Regions from separate parts of the Arthrobacter sp. NEB 688 genome, predicted to be linked through region 2. Evidence: predicted binding sites of a transcription regulator. Region 2 holds the regulator's gene; the other holds the start of a gene.
The links. The regulator HrcA, encoded in region 2, represses chaperone genes, less so after heat shock. The targets are predictions, from matches to a motif close to TTNGCACTCGNNNNNNNCGAGTGCNAA.
Positions count from the first base shown of each region.

Region 1: a site for HrcA is predicted at 4,885-4,911, ahead of groL (chaperonin GroEL). Genes of this name have one in related genera too.

Region 1 covers NZ_CP053707.1:119,843-127,476, forward strand. The annotation lists gene HL663_RS00530 (ABC transporter permease) at 1-387, opposite strand, end outside; gene HL663_RS00535 (ABC transporter ATP-binding protein) at 389-1,180, opposite strand; gene HL663_RS00540 (alkaline phosphatase D family protein) at 1,177-2,985, opposite strand; gene groL (chaperonin GroEL) at 3,142-4,767, opposite strand; gene HL663_RS00550 (hypothetical protein) at 4,983-5,450, opposite strand; gene HL663_RS00555 (inorganic phosphate transporter) at 5,593-6,825, shown strand; gene HL663_RS00560 (hypothetical protein) at 6,844-7,140, shown strand; gene HL663_RS00565 (DUF3349 domain-containing protein) at 7,149-7,634, shown strand, end outside.
Region 2 covers NZ_CP053707.1:3,288,293-3,295,926, forward strand. The annotation lists partial or broken gene HL663_RS19225 (PhoH family protein) at 1-163, opposite strand, end outside; gene HL663_RS15470 (histidine triad nucleotide-binding protein) at 220-567, opposite strand; partial or broken gene HL663_RS19405 (VOC family protein) at 645-857, shown strand; gene HL663_RS19410 (VOC family protein) at 968-1,081, shown strand; gene HL663_RS15480 (bleomycin resistance protein) at 1,099-1,950, opposite strand; gene HL663_RS15485 (ArsR/SmtB family transcription factor) at 1,947-2,300, opposite strand; gene HL663_RS15490 (16S rRNA (uracil(1498)-N(3))-methyltransferase) at 2,549-3,292, opposite strand; gene dnaJ (molecular chaperone DnaJ) at 3,307-4,434, opposite strand; gene hrcA (heat-inducible transcriptional repressor HrcA) at 4,473-5,504, opposite strand; gene HL663_RS15505 (DUF3097 domain-containing protein) at 5,678-6,553, shown strand; gene HL663_RS15510 (TfoX/Sxy family protein) at 6,557-6,859, opposite strand; gene HL663_RS19415 (DUF4870 domain-containing protein) at 7,007-7,597, shown strand.

The DNA.
Region 1 (7,634 bases), 910 kb from region 2:
GCTGTACGAGACCCCGATGCCGGGGGGCCCTCCTCCGCCGACGAGCTTGCCCTGGCGGTCGACGACGAACGTGCCGAAGGTCGTCACGCGCCCGTCCGCGCGGGCGGCGCCGGGCACACCCGCCAGCGTGGTGACGAGGTCCTCGGGCACGGTGCGCACGGCGGCCGCGCCGAGCGGACCCCCACCCCCGCCCGCTTCGTCGGCGCTGCCCGGCCGGACGATGACGTCGCCGACGGCGCCGCTCGTCAGCCCGGTGAAGGCGCGGTCGAGGGTGTCGGTGAACACGTAGGAGCCGGCGACGAAGGCCACCCCGAGCACGACGGCGACACCGCTGAGCAGCAGCCGCACCTTGTGCGCGAGGATGCCGCGCAGCGTCGCGCGCAGCACGTCAGGCCTCCGACTCGGCCAGGCGCGCCATCCACTCGAGGACCGCCTCGGGCGTGGGCTCCCGCAGCTCGCCGACGACGTGGCCGTCGGCGAGGAAGACGACGCGGTCGGTCCAGCTCGCCGCGCCGGGGTCGTGGGTGACCATGACGACGGTCTGCCCGTGGGTGTCGACCGAGCGGCGCAGGAAGCCGAGGACCTCGGCGCCGGAGGCGGAGTCGAGGTTGCCGGTCGGCTCGTCGGCGAAGACGACGTCGGGGCGGCCGACGAGCGCCCGCGCGCAGGCGACCCGCTGCTGCTGCCCGCCCGACAGCTCCCCGGGGCGGTGGCCGAGGCGGCTGCGCAGCCCGACCGTGTCGACGACCTCGTCGAACCACGCCTGGTCCGGCTTGCGGCCGGCGATGGCCAGCGGCAGGACGATGTTCTCCTCCGCCGTGAGCGTCGGCACGAGGTTGAAGGCCTGGAAGACGAAGCCGATGCGGTCGCGCCGCAGCTCGGTCAGGCGGCGCTCCTTGAGCGTCGTGAGGTCGACGTCACCGAGGTAGACGTGGCCCGAGCTCGACGCGTCCAGGCCCGCGGCACAGTGCATCAGCGTCGACTTGCCCGAGCCGGAGCGGCCCATGATCGCCGTGAACTCGCCCGCGTGGAGGTCGAGGGTGACGTCGTCGAGCGCGACGACCCGGGTGTCGCCGGAGCCGTACACCTTCGTGAGGTTCTCGACCCGCGCGGCGGGCGGGCGGGCCGGCGGGGCGGCGGACGCGCCGGCCGGGCCGGGCTGGGACTCGGCGACGCTCATGGGGCCACGCTAGGCGACGCCGTGCGGGCGGCCGCCGCGGGGACCACCCGGTGGTCCGAGGGGCCGTCGTCGGTGGGCCGCGCCGTCACGGAGCCCGGCGGGTCGAGGTGCACCGACCAGACCTCGCGCAGCCACGGGTGGTCGTGGTCGGTGCCCTCGACCATCCCGGTGACCCACGTGAGGTCGAGACCGTCCGGCAGCACCCGGCAGAGGGCGACGTTGTTGTCGAACCACGGCCCCTCGGTGACCGTCCAGGGGTAGGCCGGGTCCGGCACGCGCCGCGAGGCCGACGCCAGCAGGCGCATCGGGCGCACGAGGGAGCGGGTGAGCATCGAGATGACGACGCGCACGCCGCGCGGCATCGGGTTGCGGATCGGCGAGCAGACGGCCTGGACGATCCGCGAGCGCGCGCCGTGCGCTGCCGGGTCGGTGACCTCGGCGAGGTAGGAGTTGTGGACGTCGCCGGAGAGGAAGGTGACGGTGTCGGGCGCCGGCCCGCGGTGGCCGCGCGCGAGGTCCATCACCATCTCGAAGACTTCGTCGAAGCCGGCGTTGAAGGCGGCCCAGTGCTCGAGGTCGACGACCCGGCGCACCCGCTCCGCGACGTGCGAGGCCCGGCGTCCGTAGGCGCCCTGCGCGACCGCCTCGTCGATGGCCTCGAAGTCGTGCAGCCCCGGCGGCAGGAGGAAGGGCAGCGACGTGCCGACGAAGACGTGCCGGTACCCGCCGCGCAGCGTCTCGTCGAGCCACGCGGTCTCGGTGGCGTCGAGGATCGAGCGGTGGTCGGGCTCCAGGTGGCGGGCGGCGCGGGAGTCCAGGACGACGAGCAGGCAGTCGCCGAGCTCGCGGGTGTGGCTCCAGCGGTAGGTCTCGGGCTCGGCGTCGGCCCGGGCCGCGAGGGCGTCGAGCACCGCCGTGAGGTCGAGCTCGTCGACGACGGCGCTCGTGCCGCGGGCCGCGTGGTCGGTCGCGTGCTCGAGGACGAGCCGGAAGACCTCCTCCTGCGCGAGCTCGGCCGGCGAGAGGTTGCCGATGTGCTGGTGGACCCAGTACGACGCGAGCCCGGAGACGATGCGCTCCTGCCACCACGTCGTCGCGCGCATCTCGCGGCGCCAGGACCACGAGGTGTTCCAGTCGTCGCGGATGTCGTGGTCGTCGAAGATCATCGCCGACGGCACGGTCGAGAGCAGCCAGCGGATGACCGGCTCGACCCACGTGATGCGGTAGAGCTCGTCGTACTCCGCGTAGTCCTTGATCTCCTCGTACGGCGGCTCGTCGAGGCTGCGCCGGGCCCGCATGAAGGCCTCGAGCTCCGGGTGCGGCGTCGTGTCGGCGTAGACCTGGTCGCCGAGGAGGACGAGCAGGTCGGGCCAGCCGGCCTCCGGCGCGTCGCGCAGCGTGACGGCAAGGCTGCGCAGGGCGTCGACGCCGTGGCGCCGCACGCCCTCGTCGTCGTGCGACCCGGTCGTGCGGCACGAGCCGAACGCGAAGTGGGGCATCCGGGCGGGGTCGAGGGTGCGGATGCGGCTCGGCGGCGCGCCCTCGAGCGGCCAGACGCGCTCGTCGTCGACGAGCACCTCGTAGGGGTCGTCGGTGCCGGGGAGGAGGCCGTCGCAGACGACGAGGGCGTAGTGCGACCCGTGGACGCGGAAGGTCGGCGCACTCCAGCGCCGACCGTCCCGGACGACGGTGACCGTCGCGGCGCGGGCGGTGCGCACCCACACGGTGGCCGAGACCTCGTCGACGTGGCGCAGCAGCGGGCCGAGGACGAGGGGGTGGGCCTCGCCGGGCTCGGGGTGGCTCATGTCCTCATCCTGCCGTCCGAGGCTGGGCGGCGGCTGTGGGTGAGCACCCGGAGCCGACCCCTGTCCCACCCCGGGACGGCGGTCGCCGGAACGCCGACGGGCGGCCCTCCGTGAGGAGGACCGCCCGTCGGTCGTGACCCGTGGTGCGTCAGGGGCTCAGAAGCCCATGCCGCCCATCTCGTCGCCACCCGGCATCGCCGGGGCCGACTTCTCGGGCTTGTCGGCGATGACCGCCTCGGTGGTGAGGAACAGCGCCGCGATGGACGCCGCGTTCTGCAGCGCCGAGCGGGTGACCTTCGCCGGGTCGATGATGCCCGCGGCGATGAGGTCGACGTACTCGCCGGTCGCGGCGTTGAGGCCGTGGCCGGAGGGCAGGTTGGAGACCTTCTCGGAGACGACGCCGCCCTCGAGGCCGGCGTTGACCGCGATCTGCTTGAGCGGGGCGGACGCGGCGACGCGGACGATGTTCGCGCCGGTGGCCTCGTCACCCTCGACCTCGAGCTTCTCGAACGCCGCCGTGGTCGCCTGGAGCAGGGCCACGCCACCACCGGCGACGATCCCCTCCTCGACGGCAGCCTTGGCGTTGCGCACGGCGTCCTCGATGCGGTGCTTGCGCTCCTTGAGCTCGACCTCGGTGGCCGCGCCCGCCTTGATGACGGCGACGCCGCCGGCGAGCTTGGCGAGGCGCTCCTGGAGCTTCTCGCGGTCGTAGTCCGAGTCGGTCTTCTCGATCTCGGCGCGGATCTGGTTGACGCGACCCTGGATCTGGTCGTTGTCACCGGCACCCTCGACGATCGTCGTCTCGTCCTTGGTGACGACGACCTTGCGGGCGCGGCCGAGGAGCGAGAGGTCCGCGGTGTCGAGCTTGAGCCCGACCTCCTCGGAGATGACCTGGCCACCGGTGAGGATGGCGATGTCGCCGAGCATGGCCTTGCGACGGTCACCGAAGCCCGGGGCCTTGACGGCGACGGACTTGAAGGTGCCGCGGATCTTGTTGACCACGAGCGTGCTCAGGGCCTCGCCGTCGACGTCCTCGGAGATGACGAGGAGCGGCTTGCCGGACTGCATGACCTTCTCGAGGAGGGGCAGCAGGTCCTTGATCGACCCGATCTTGGAGTTCGCGATGAGGACGTAGGGGTCCTCGAGCACGGCCTCCATGCGCTCGGTGTCGGTGACGAAGTAGTGGCTGATGTAGCCCTTGTCGAAGCGCATGCCCTCGGTGAGCTCGAGCTCGAGGCCGAAGGTGTTGCTCTCCTCGACGGTGATGACGCCTTCCTTGCCGACCTTGTCCATGGCCTCGGCGATCATCTCGCCGATCTGGGGGTCAGCGGCGGAGATCGAGGCGGTGGCCGCGATCTGCTCCTTGGTCTCGACGTCCTTGGCGTTGGCCAGGAGCTCGTCGGAGACGGCGCGCACGGCCTTCTCGATGCCGCGCTTGAGCGCCATCGGGTTGGCCCCGGCGGCGACGTTGCGCAGGCCCTCGCGGACGAGCGCCTGGGCGAGGACGGTGGCCGTCGTCGTGCCGTCACCGGCGACGTCGTCGGTCTTCTTGGCGACCTCCTTGACGAGCTCCGCGCCGATCTTCTCGTACGGGTCGTCGAGCTCGATCTCCTTGGCGATCGAGACACCGTCGTTGGTGATGGTGGGGGCGCCCCACTTCTTCTCCAGGACGACGTTGCGGCCCTTCGGACCGAGCGTCACCTTGACGGCGTCGGCGAGGATGTTCATCCCTCGCTCGAGACCGCGGCGCGCCTCCTCATCGAATGCGATGATCTTGGCCATTCGGGTGGTTCCTCCCACGCGAAACGTTGGTGGGACCGGGCGGTGCCCGCGACGGACGGGCCGGGGCCGCGGCTCACGTCACCGTCGGCGCACCTGCCCTCACCGGACCGGTCTGTTCTGTCACTCTCATGGTGAGAGTGCTAATGGCCATTATTGGCACTCTCACCCGGAGAGTGCAAACGCTGCCTGAGGGGCACCGACTCCGGCGGACCGGCTCAGAGCGCCGGGTCGACGCCCTCGACGTGGACGCGCAGGGAGGCATCCGCCTCGGAGGCGACCGGGTCGCCGAGGTCGGCGACGAAGACCGCGACCGCCTCGCGCGCCGGGTTGCCGTCCAGCTCGTGGAGCACCTCGCGCCACGCGGCGAGGTTCGGGTGCGGCAGGTCGGTGCAGGCCTCGGCGGGCGCGAGCGACTCGACCGCGGCCTCGAGGTCGGAGCGCGAGAGCGGCAGGGTGGCCGTCGAGCCGTCGTGGCCGAGCACCGTCGCGAGGACGACCGTCGCGAGGGCCGGGCGCCCGCCGGGGGTGGCCGTGACGTGCGGGAAGACCCAGTCCGGGGTCGAGGACGCCGGCGACAGGCCCACCGCGTGCGCCGCGGGCTCCCGCCAGCCGTCGATGCGGTCCACGAGGTGCGCGCGGATCGCCGCGAGTCCGTCCGGGGTGCTCCAGTCCAGGTCGCTCATCCCCCCATCCTGACAAAGACGGCCGCCCGGCGCGCCCCGCACGCCCCGTGCGCCGCACCGGCCCCATGCGCCGGATGAACAGCGGGTGAACGACGACCCCCGTCTTGGTGAAGCGAGGGTTGCCGCCCCAGACTGGTGCCTCGTGGACGCAGCGACCCTCATCCTCGTGCTCGTCATCGTGACGGCCCTGGCCTTCGACTTCACGAACGGCTTCCACGACACGGCCAACGCGATGGCGGCGTCGATCTCCACCGGGGCCCTCGCGCCCAAGGTGGCGGTCGGCCTCAGCGCGGTGCTCAACCTCGTCGGCGCCTTCCTGTCCGTCGAGGTCGCCCTCACCGTGTCGAACGCCGTCATCAAGATCCAGGACAAGAGCGGCGCCCCACGGCCCGAGCTCCTGACCGGTGGCGGTGAGGCGCTGCTGCTCATCGTGCTCGCCGGCCTCGTCGGCGGCATCGTCTGGAACCTCTTCACCTGGCTGCTCGGCCTGCCCTCGAGCTCCTCGCACGCCCTGCTCGGCGGCCTGACCGGCGCCGGCGCCGCGGGCCTCGGCCTCGCGGGCGTCAAGTGGACCGGCGACGGCACCAAGCTCGACGGCGTCGTCGGCAAGATCCTCCTGCCCTCGCTGCTCTCCCCCGCCGTCGCGCTCGCCGTCGCGTTCATCGGCTGCTGGCTCGTGCACCGCATCACCGCCTCGGTCATGGACCGGCTCAACGAGCGCTACTTCCGCTGGGGCCAGATCGGCAGCGCCTCCCTCGTCTCGCTCGCGCACGGCACCAACGACGCACAGAAGACGATGGGCGTCATGACCCTCGCCCTCATCGCGAGCGGCCACTGGGACCGCACCGACGCCGTGCCGATCTGGGTCAAGGTGAGCGCCGCGACGGCCATCGCCCTCGGCACCTACATCGGCGGCTGGCGGATCATCCGCACCCTCGGCAAGGGCCTGGTCGACATCACGCCGCGCCAGGGCCTCTCGAGCGACGGCGCGACGGCGGCGGTGCTCCTCGCCTCGAGCCACCTCGGGTTCGCCCTCTCGACGACCCACGTCGCGACCGGCTCCGTCCTCGGTGGCGGGCTCGGGCGCGGCACGCACGTGCGCTGGTCGACGGCCGGCCGGATGGTCGTCGCGTGGGCGCTGACCTTCCCCATCGCCGCCGGGATGGGCGCGCTCATGTGGTGGGTCGGCCACACGCTCGGCGGCGCGCCCGGTGCGCTGCTCGTCTTCGCGATCCTCTGCGCCGCCTCGCTCTTCATGTACCTGCGCTCGAAGCGGGAGCACGTCGGGGCCCACAACGTCACCGAGGAGTGGGGCGCCGCCGGCGGCGAGCCCACCCCGGCCGCCCCCGCCCCCACCAAGACCCCCACCCGCTGACGGAGAGGACCGACCACCATGCGCAGCCTCCAGCTCGCCCTCCAGGGCGCCGCCGACGTCCTCGTCGTCGGCCTCCTCTTCGGGGCCGGCCTGCCCGTGATCTACGCCCTCGCCATGCGCGCGCTCGTCGTCGGCGCCGAGGAGGCACCGGACGGTAGCGTGCGGTACTCGTCGCTCGGCCGGCTGCTCGCCGGGCTGCTCGTCGCGGTCATCCTCGGCGGGGTCGTGCTCGGCCTCGTGCTCATCGTCGCGAGCGGCTTCGGGAAGGCCGTGAGCTTCGAGCACGTCCTCCCGACCATCGTCGACAAGAAGTGAGTCCCGCCATGCCGCAGCTGTCGCACTCGGTGATCGCCCACATCCGGGCCGGTTTCCCCGACGGCGTCCCCGACGCCGAGGCGGCCGCCCTCGGAGCGGTCCTCCAGGAGCAGCTCGGCACCCACGCGGCGCACGACGTGCTGCGCAAGCTGGCCGCCGAGAAGGTCCTCTCCCGCCGCGCCGTGCGCGCCCTCGTCCCCGAGGACGAGCAGGTCCGCCAGGTCTCGGCCAAGCTCGTCCTCGGCGGCTGGCCGCTCGGCGGCATGGACGAGGAGGAGGACGAGGCCCCGCCGCGCGAGGGCAGCCCGCTCGCCCGCATCGTCAACTGGCTGCGCGAGGGCTACCCGGGCGGCGTGCCCGAGCACGACTACGTGCCGCTGCTCGCGCTGCTCGAGCGCCGGCTGACCCGCTCCGAGGTCAAGAAGGTCGCCAAGGCCCTGCGGCGCGCGGACGTCAGCCCGGCCGGCCCGTCGGACATCGCGGCGGCCATCACC
Region 2 (7,634 bases):
GCGGGAACTGGCGCTCCATCGTCCGCAGCATCTCGTCACGGGGCCCGAGGAGCGTCACCATCTGGACGTCGGCGGGGATCGTGACCGTGTGCAGCGGCACGTGCGGTTGGCTGGGGCTGGAGCCGGCGTCGGTGGCCGGGCCGTCGGTCTGCGCGTCTGACATCGTCGGGCCAGTCTACGGGCCGGGACCGACGGGGATCACGCGGGAATGCGCGCCGGTCAGCCGGGGGGCCAGGTCAGCTCGCGGCCGCCGAGGACGTGCAGGTGGCAGTGGAAGACCGTCTGCTGCGCCGCGGCCCCGGTGTTGGCGACGAGCCGGAAGCCCTCGAGCCCGTCGGCCTCGGCGACCTGCCGCGCGAGGGAGACGGCGTCGGCGAGCTCCTCGGGGGCCTCGGCGGCGAGGGTCCCGACGTCGGGGACGTGCCGACGAGGGATGACGAGGGCGTGCGTCGGCGCCTGCGGGCTGATGTCGCGGAAGGCCAGCGAGTGGTCGGTCTCGGCGACGACGTCGGCCGGGACCTCCCCCGCGAGGATGCGGCAGAACAGGCACTCGGAGGTCTCGCTCATGGGGCGACCCTAGACGCCGGGGCGGGTGTCGGTGCGGCCTGCTGCACTGGGGGTCCACACAGAGCGGGAGGAACGGCATGACGGTGCGGTGGACGGTGGCGGTCGACAGCGCGGACCCACCACGGGTGGCCGCGTTCTGGCGTGAGGCGCTCGGCTACGTGGACGCGCCCCCACCCGAGGGGTTCGCCTCGTGGGAGGAGTGGAACCGCTTCTTCGACGTGCCGGAGGAGGAGTGGGACGACGGCGCCTTCCTCGTCGACCCGGAGGGCGCCCTCCCCCGGCTGTCGTTCCTCCGGGTGCCCGAAGGCAAGGCGACGAAGAACCGCCTGCACCTGGACCTGCAGGTGAGCGGGGGCGCCACCGCCCACCGGACGAGCGGCAGCAGGCGATCGGGTCGGCGGTGCGGCGGCTGGTCGCGGCCGGCGCCACGGTCCTCGACGAGCACCACCATGACGGGGCGCTGGACCACGTCGTCCTCGCGGACCCGGAGGGCAACGAGCTCTGCGTCGTCTGAGCCACCGCCGGCCGGCCTCACATGGTCGGGCGCGCCTGCACGACCCGCCAGCTGCGCCCCTCGGGGTCCACGACCTCGAAGAACGGCAGGCCCCACGGGCTGACCACCGGGCCCACCGCGTCGCCGCCGCGCGCCGCGACCCGGGCCTGCTCGACGACGACGTCGTCGACGTAGATCCAGGGCTGGTCGGCCGCGGGGTCGAGGGTGGCACCGTCGGGCAGCGGCTCGACGACGATGCTGGTCCCGGCGGACCGCAGCTCGAGCCACGGGTGACCGTAGGCGGTGTGCGGCAACGGGTCCGGCTCCTGCGGCAGGGGGTCGGGGGTCCCGAGGCCCAGCACGTCCGCGAGCCAGCGGGCCGCGGCGGCCGGGCGGGCGTAGCGCACGGTCAGCCCGAAGCGGGCGATGTCGCGGACGGCATGGGCGGTCGACCCGCGGCGTTCCACCCACGGCCCGAACCACTTCGGCACGGTGCGGACCCAGGCCGTGCCGCCGGCGTCCCGCCCACCCGGCCGCAGCGTGGCGGTGACGCTCACGAGCGTCCCGGTGCCGGTCGCCTCGAAGACGACCTCGGTCGAGACGTCGTCGAGCGAGCTGTCGAAGGCCAGCCGGCGACCCGGGTCCCACGCCGTGATGCGGGCCAGCTCGAGCACGTCCTCGCCCGCCTCGTCGTACACCTCCAGGAGCCGCCCGCCGGTCCCCGGCTCGCACCGCATCGTGCGCAGGCGCCCGCCGTCGACGTGGTTGATCGGCCCCCGCACCCACCAGAGGTCGAGCTCGTCGGTGAAGACGGCGAACGCCACCTCCGGCGCCGCCGGCACCTCCACCCGCGAGGTCGTCGTGCCCTGCTCCTGCTCCTGCTCGCTCATCCGTCCGCTCCCGTCGTCGTGCGCAGCTCCACGTGGCGGCGGTACGCCTCGAGCTGCTCGTCCCATCCGGTCTGCACCCGGTCCAGCCACGCGCGCACCTCGTCCACCGGGCCCCCGTCGAGCCGGAAGACGCGCAGCCGGGCGTCGCCCTCCCCCCGGGCGTCGGCCACGAGGCCGGCCGCCAGCAGGGTGCGCAGGTGCTTGCTCATCGTCGGGGCGCTGACCCCGACGATCCGGGCCAGCTCGCCGGCGGGCTGCGGCCCGCGGGCCAGCTCCTCGACGACCCGCGCGCGGACCGGGTCCGCGAGGGCGCGCAAGAGGCCCGTCAGGTGCAGCGTGTCCGTCGTCATGACGGCAATGGTTGCCGCATATGGTAACCGACGTCAAGAGGCCCGACGCCGGGAGCGTGCACGAATCGTCGAAGGTGTCGAACGATGCACACCGCCGACCCGCTGCACGTGCACCAATCGTCGAAAGCGTCGAAAGTTGCACACCGCCGACCCGCCGCCCGTGCACGAATCGTCGAAAGCGTCGAAAGATGCACACCGGCCGCATCCCGGGCCCGACCGTCAGCGGGTCGGAGGCGGCTCCGGACGGGTCAGCGCCAGCGGGCGGCGGCGCTGAGGACCGCGAGCGCGGCGGGGCCGGCGCTCGAGGCGCGCAGCACGGTCGAGCCCAGCCGCACCGTCCGCGCCCCGACGGCCTCGAGGGCCGCGACCTCCTCCGGCGCGATGCCGCCCTCGGGACCGACGACGACGAGCACGTCGCCGGCGTCCGGCAGCGCCACCCCGGCCAGCGGCAGCCCGGCGTCCTCGTGCAGGACGAGGACGAGCGCGGCGCCGCGGGCGCGCTGGACGAGGCCCGCGATGGTGACCGTCGGGCCGAGCACCGGGCGACGGGTGCGCCGCGACTGCTTCGTGGCCGCGACGAGCACGGCGTCCCACTTGCGCCGGGCCTTCTCGCCGCGTTCCCCCCGCCACTGGACGATGCTGCGGGCGGCCTGCCAGGGCACGACCTCGTCGACGCCGCACTCCGTGGCCGCCTCGACCGCCTGGTCGTCGCGCTCGCCCTTGGCCAGGGCCTGCACGAGGACGAACCGCGGCGAGGGCTCGGGCTCGTCGAGCACCTCGTCGACGCGCAGGTCGAGCACGTCGCGCCCGACCTCGACGACCTCGCCGCGCACCGCACGCCCGGACCCGTCGGCGAGCACCAGGTGCTCACCGATCCGGGTGCGCCGCACCGCGACCGCGTGCCGACCCTCGGGGCCGTCGAGCCGCACGAGCCCGCCGGGGGCGACGGCGTCGAGCGTCCCGGCGGGCACGAGGTGGACGGGCAGGGTCATCGGCGGGGCCGGCCTCAGCGGGCCTTGAAGGCGTCGCGCAGCTTGCCGAAGAGGCCGCCGTCGGCGGGGTTGGCCATCTTCCCCTGCGGGCGCTCCTCGCCGCGCAGGGTCGCGAGCCGCCGCAGCAGCTCCTCCTGCTCGGCGTCGAGCTTCGTCGGCGTCTGCACGCTCGTGTGGACGATGACGTCACCGCGGCCGCCACCGCGCAGGTGGGTGACCCCGAGGCCGCGCAGCGTCAGCGTGTCGCCGGACTGCGTGCCCCGCCGGATGTCGAGCTCCTGCTGGCCGTCGAAGGTGTCCATCGAGAGCGAGGCCCCGAGCGCGGCGGCGGTCATCGGCAGCTCGACGCTCGCGTGGAGGTCGTCGCCCCGCCGCTGGAAGACCGCGTGCTTGCGCACCGCGACCTCGACGTAGAGGTCGCCGGCCGGGCCGTTGCCCGGGCCGACCTCGCCCTCGCCGGCCAGCTGGATGCGGGTGCCGGTGTCGACCCCGGCCGGGACGCGCAGGGTCAGCGTGCGGCGGGTGCGGACCCGGCCGTCGCCGCTGCACTCGTAGCAGGGGTCGGTGATGATCTGGCCGAAGCCCTGGCAGGTCATGCATGGACGGGTCGTCATCACCTGGCCGAGAAAGCTGCGCTGGACCTGCCGGATCTCGCCGCGGCCCTCGCAGACGTCGCAGGTGCGGGTGCCGGTGCCGGGCTGGCGGCCGTCGCCGTGGCAGGTGCCGCAGCCGACGGCGGTGTCGATGGTCAGCTCCTTCTCGCCACCGAACACGGCGTCGCCGAGGTCGATGTCGAGGCGGACGAGGGCGTCCTGGCCACGCGCGGTGCGCGAGCGCGGGCCGGCGGTCGGCCCGGCGCCCTGGCCGCCGAAGAACGCGTCCATGATGTCGCTGAACGAGAAGCCCTGGCCGAAGCCGGCCGCCCCGCCCGAGTACGGGTCGGCGCCCATGTCGTACTGGCGGCGCTTGTCGGCGTCGGAGAGCACGTCGTAGGCCTGCGAGACCTTCTTGAACTGCTCCTCGGCCTCGGCGCCGGGGTTGACGTCCGGGTGCAGCCGGCGCGCGGCCTTGCGGTAGGCGCGCTTGATGTCCTCGGGGCTCGCGTCGCGGGCGACGCCGAGGTCGGCGTAGTAGTCGTTCACGGGTGGGGGGTCCTCCGTGGGTCGGTGGGTGGCTCGCCTCAGTCGGCGAGGATGCGGGAGACGTACGTGGCGACGGCGCGGACGGCTGCCATCGTCGAGGGGTAGTCCATGCGGGTCGGGCCGACGACGCCGAGACCGGCGACGAGGTCGGCGCCGGAGCCGTAGCCGGTGCTCACCATCGAAGTCGACTGCAGCCCGGCGTAGGGGTTCTCGTGCCCGATGCGGACCGCGAGGCTGCCGCCCTGCTCCGCGACGGTGCCGAGCAGGCGCAGGAGGACGACGTGCTCCTCGAGCGCCTCGAGCACCGGGCCGATGCTCGCCGTGAAGTCGCCGCCCGCGCGGGCGAGGTTGGCGGTGCCGGCGAGGACGAGCCTCTCCTCGCGCTCCTCGACGAGGGAGTCCTCGAGGGCGCCGACGACGGCCCGGACGACCGGTCGCGCGTCGGCCTCGAAGCGCTCGGTGACCCCCGCCAGCTCGGTCGAGGCGTCGGCGAGCGTGCGCCCGGTCGTGGCGGCGTTGAGCTCGGTGCGCAGCGCCGACAGCACGCGCTCGCCGTCCTCCGTCGTGAGGTCGCCGGGGACCTCGATGACGCGCTGCTCGACCCGGCCGGTCGTCGTGATGAGGACGACGAGCAGCCGCTCGCCGCCGATCGGCACGAGCTCGACGTGCCGCACCGAGGAGCGCGAGAGCGACGGGTACTGCACGACGGCGACCTGGCGGGTCAGCGACGCGAGCAGCCGGACGGTGCGGTCGACGACGTCATCGAGGTCGACCGCGCCCTCGAGGAAGTGCGCGATGGCGCGCTGCTCGGCGGTCGACATCGGCTTGATCTGCGAGAGGCGGTCGACGAACAGCCGGTAGCCGGCGTCGGTGGGGACGCGGCCGGCGCTCGTGTGCGGCGCGGCGATGAGGCCGTCCTCCTCGAGCGCGGCCATGTCGTTGCGCACCGTCGCCGCGGAGACCCCGAGGTGGTGGCGCTCGAGGAGTGCCTTGGAGCCGACGGGCTCGGAGGTGTGGACGTAGTCCTGGACGATCGCCCGGAGCACGCGCAGTCGGCGGTCCTCGCTCATCGGTGCACCTCCAGGGGCTGCTCGGCGGTTCGGGCGGACGACGCGGCGGGTACTGGCACTCTCGTCGTCCGAGTGCCAATGCTACGTCGTCGCACCGTCGGGCGCGAAAGCCGAGGGGGCCTCGCGCGTGCCGGTCCCGCGACCCGCCCGTCCGCGCGACTAGCCTCGCCGCCGTGGTGGACAGGTACGGATCCGACGTGCTCTCCGGCGACTGGCGCGCCCCGAAGCGGGGACGCTCGGTCGACCTGCCGGCCGAGCCGGGCACGGTCGTCGAGGACGTCGAGACCGGCTGGGTCGGTGCGGTGGTGCGGGTCGAGAAGGCCGGCGGCATCCACGTCGTGCACCTCGAGGACCGCCGCGGCCGGACGAAGGGGTTCCGGCTCGGGCCGGGCTTCCTCGTCGACGGCGCCCCGGTGACGCTCGTCGCCCCCCGGGCGGCCGAGGCGCAGCGCCTCGCCGCCGCGCGGGCCGCGAGCACCCGGACGGCCAGCGGCTCGGTCGCGGTCCACGGGCAGCGGGCCCGCGTCGCGAGCGGCTCGCGCATCTTCGTCGAGGGCAAGCACGACGCCGAGCTCGTCGAGAAGGTCTGGGGCCACGACCTGCGGGTCGAGGGCGTCGTCGTCGAGATGCTCGACGGGGTCGACGACCTCGCCGGCGCCATCCGCGACTTCGCCCCCGTCCCCGGCCGCCGGATGGGGGTCCTCGTCGACCACCTCGTCCCCGGCACCAAGGAGTCGCGCGTCGTCGACGAGGCACGGGCGCTGCGGCCCTGGGCGCAGCACGTGCTGGTCGTCGGCCACCCCTACGTCGACGTCTGGCAGTCGGTGAAGCCCGGCCGCCTCGGGATGGACGCCTGGCCGGTCATCCCCCGCGGCACCTCGTGGAAGCACGGCATCGCCGCGCACCTCGGCTGGCCGCACGCGACCCAGGCCGACATGGCGCACGCCTGGCGCCGCATCCTCGCCTCGGTCGGGTCCTGGACCGACCTCGAGCCCGAGCTGCTCGGGCGCGTCGAGGAGCTCATCGACTTCGTGACCGCGCCCGAGTAGGGGTCAGCGGGCGGCGCGCGCGGCGGCCACGCCGACGTCGAGCCAGGCCCGCAGCTCCGCGTCGTCCTCGAGCACCGAGGCGTGGACGTCGACCCAGCCGCGGCTGGTCCGCCCCTTCATGACCATCGACTCGACGCCGGCCCGGGCCACCAGCTCGGCGAAGCGCTCCGGCCCGGTCCGCACGAGGAGCCCCCGCGGCCCGACCGAGCAGGCGAGCGCGCCGTCGACCATGAAGGCGACGCCCCCGAACATCCGCTTCTCCTCCGCGGGCGGCAGCGCCGCGCGGACCCGCTCGAGCAGCCCCATCGCGCCAGTGTGGCCCCGGGCGCGACCCCGGCGGTAGGGGTCGGCCCTGAGCGCACCCCGACGCCGACCCCGACATGCCCCCGGAACCGCTTGGGCCGGGGCGGCGTCGGGTGTTCGATGGGACCAGACCCACTCCAGGAGGAAGAGATGAGCGAGAACACCCCTCGCGACGACGTCCCGGGCGACGAGCCCACGCAGATCGTGCCGCCGCCGCCCGCCGGGCCCCCGGCCCCGCCCGCGGCGCCGGCGCCGACCCCCGGCTGGCAGACCCCGGCCGCCGGCGAGGTGCCCCCGCCGCCGCCCCAGCCGGCCTACGCCCAGCAGCAGTACGCCCAGGGACAGCCCGCCCACGGCCAGCAGTACGGAGGCTCGGCGCCGCTCTCCCCGCAGGAGGAGAAGACGTGGTCGATGCTCAGCCACGTCATCGGCCTCGCGGCGATGGTCCTGTCGGCCGGCTTCCTCGGCTTCGTCGGCAGCCTCGTCATCTACCTCGTCTACAAGGACCGCGGCCCGTTCGTGCGCGCCCACGCGTCGAACTCGCTCAACGTCCAGATCACGGCGGCCATCGCGGCCGTCGTCGGGTGGCTCCTCATCCTCACCCTCATCGGCGCGATCATCGGCATCCCGCTGCTCATCGCGGCCTTCCTCTACGCCGTGATCGTGCACATCATGGGGGCGATCAAGGCGAACAACGGCGAGTGGTGGGACCCGCCCTTCACGCCGCGCTTCGTCAAGTGACCCGACGCTGACCCCGGACGTGCGCCGGCCGCTCCCC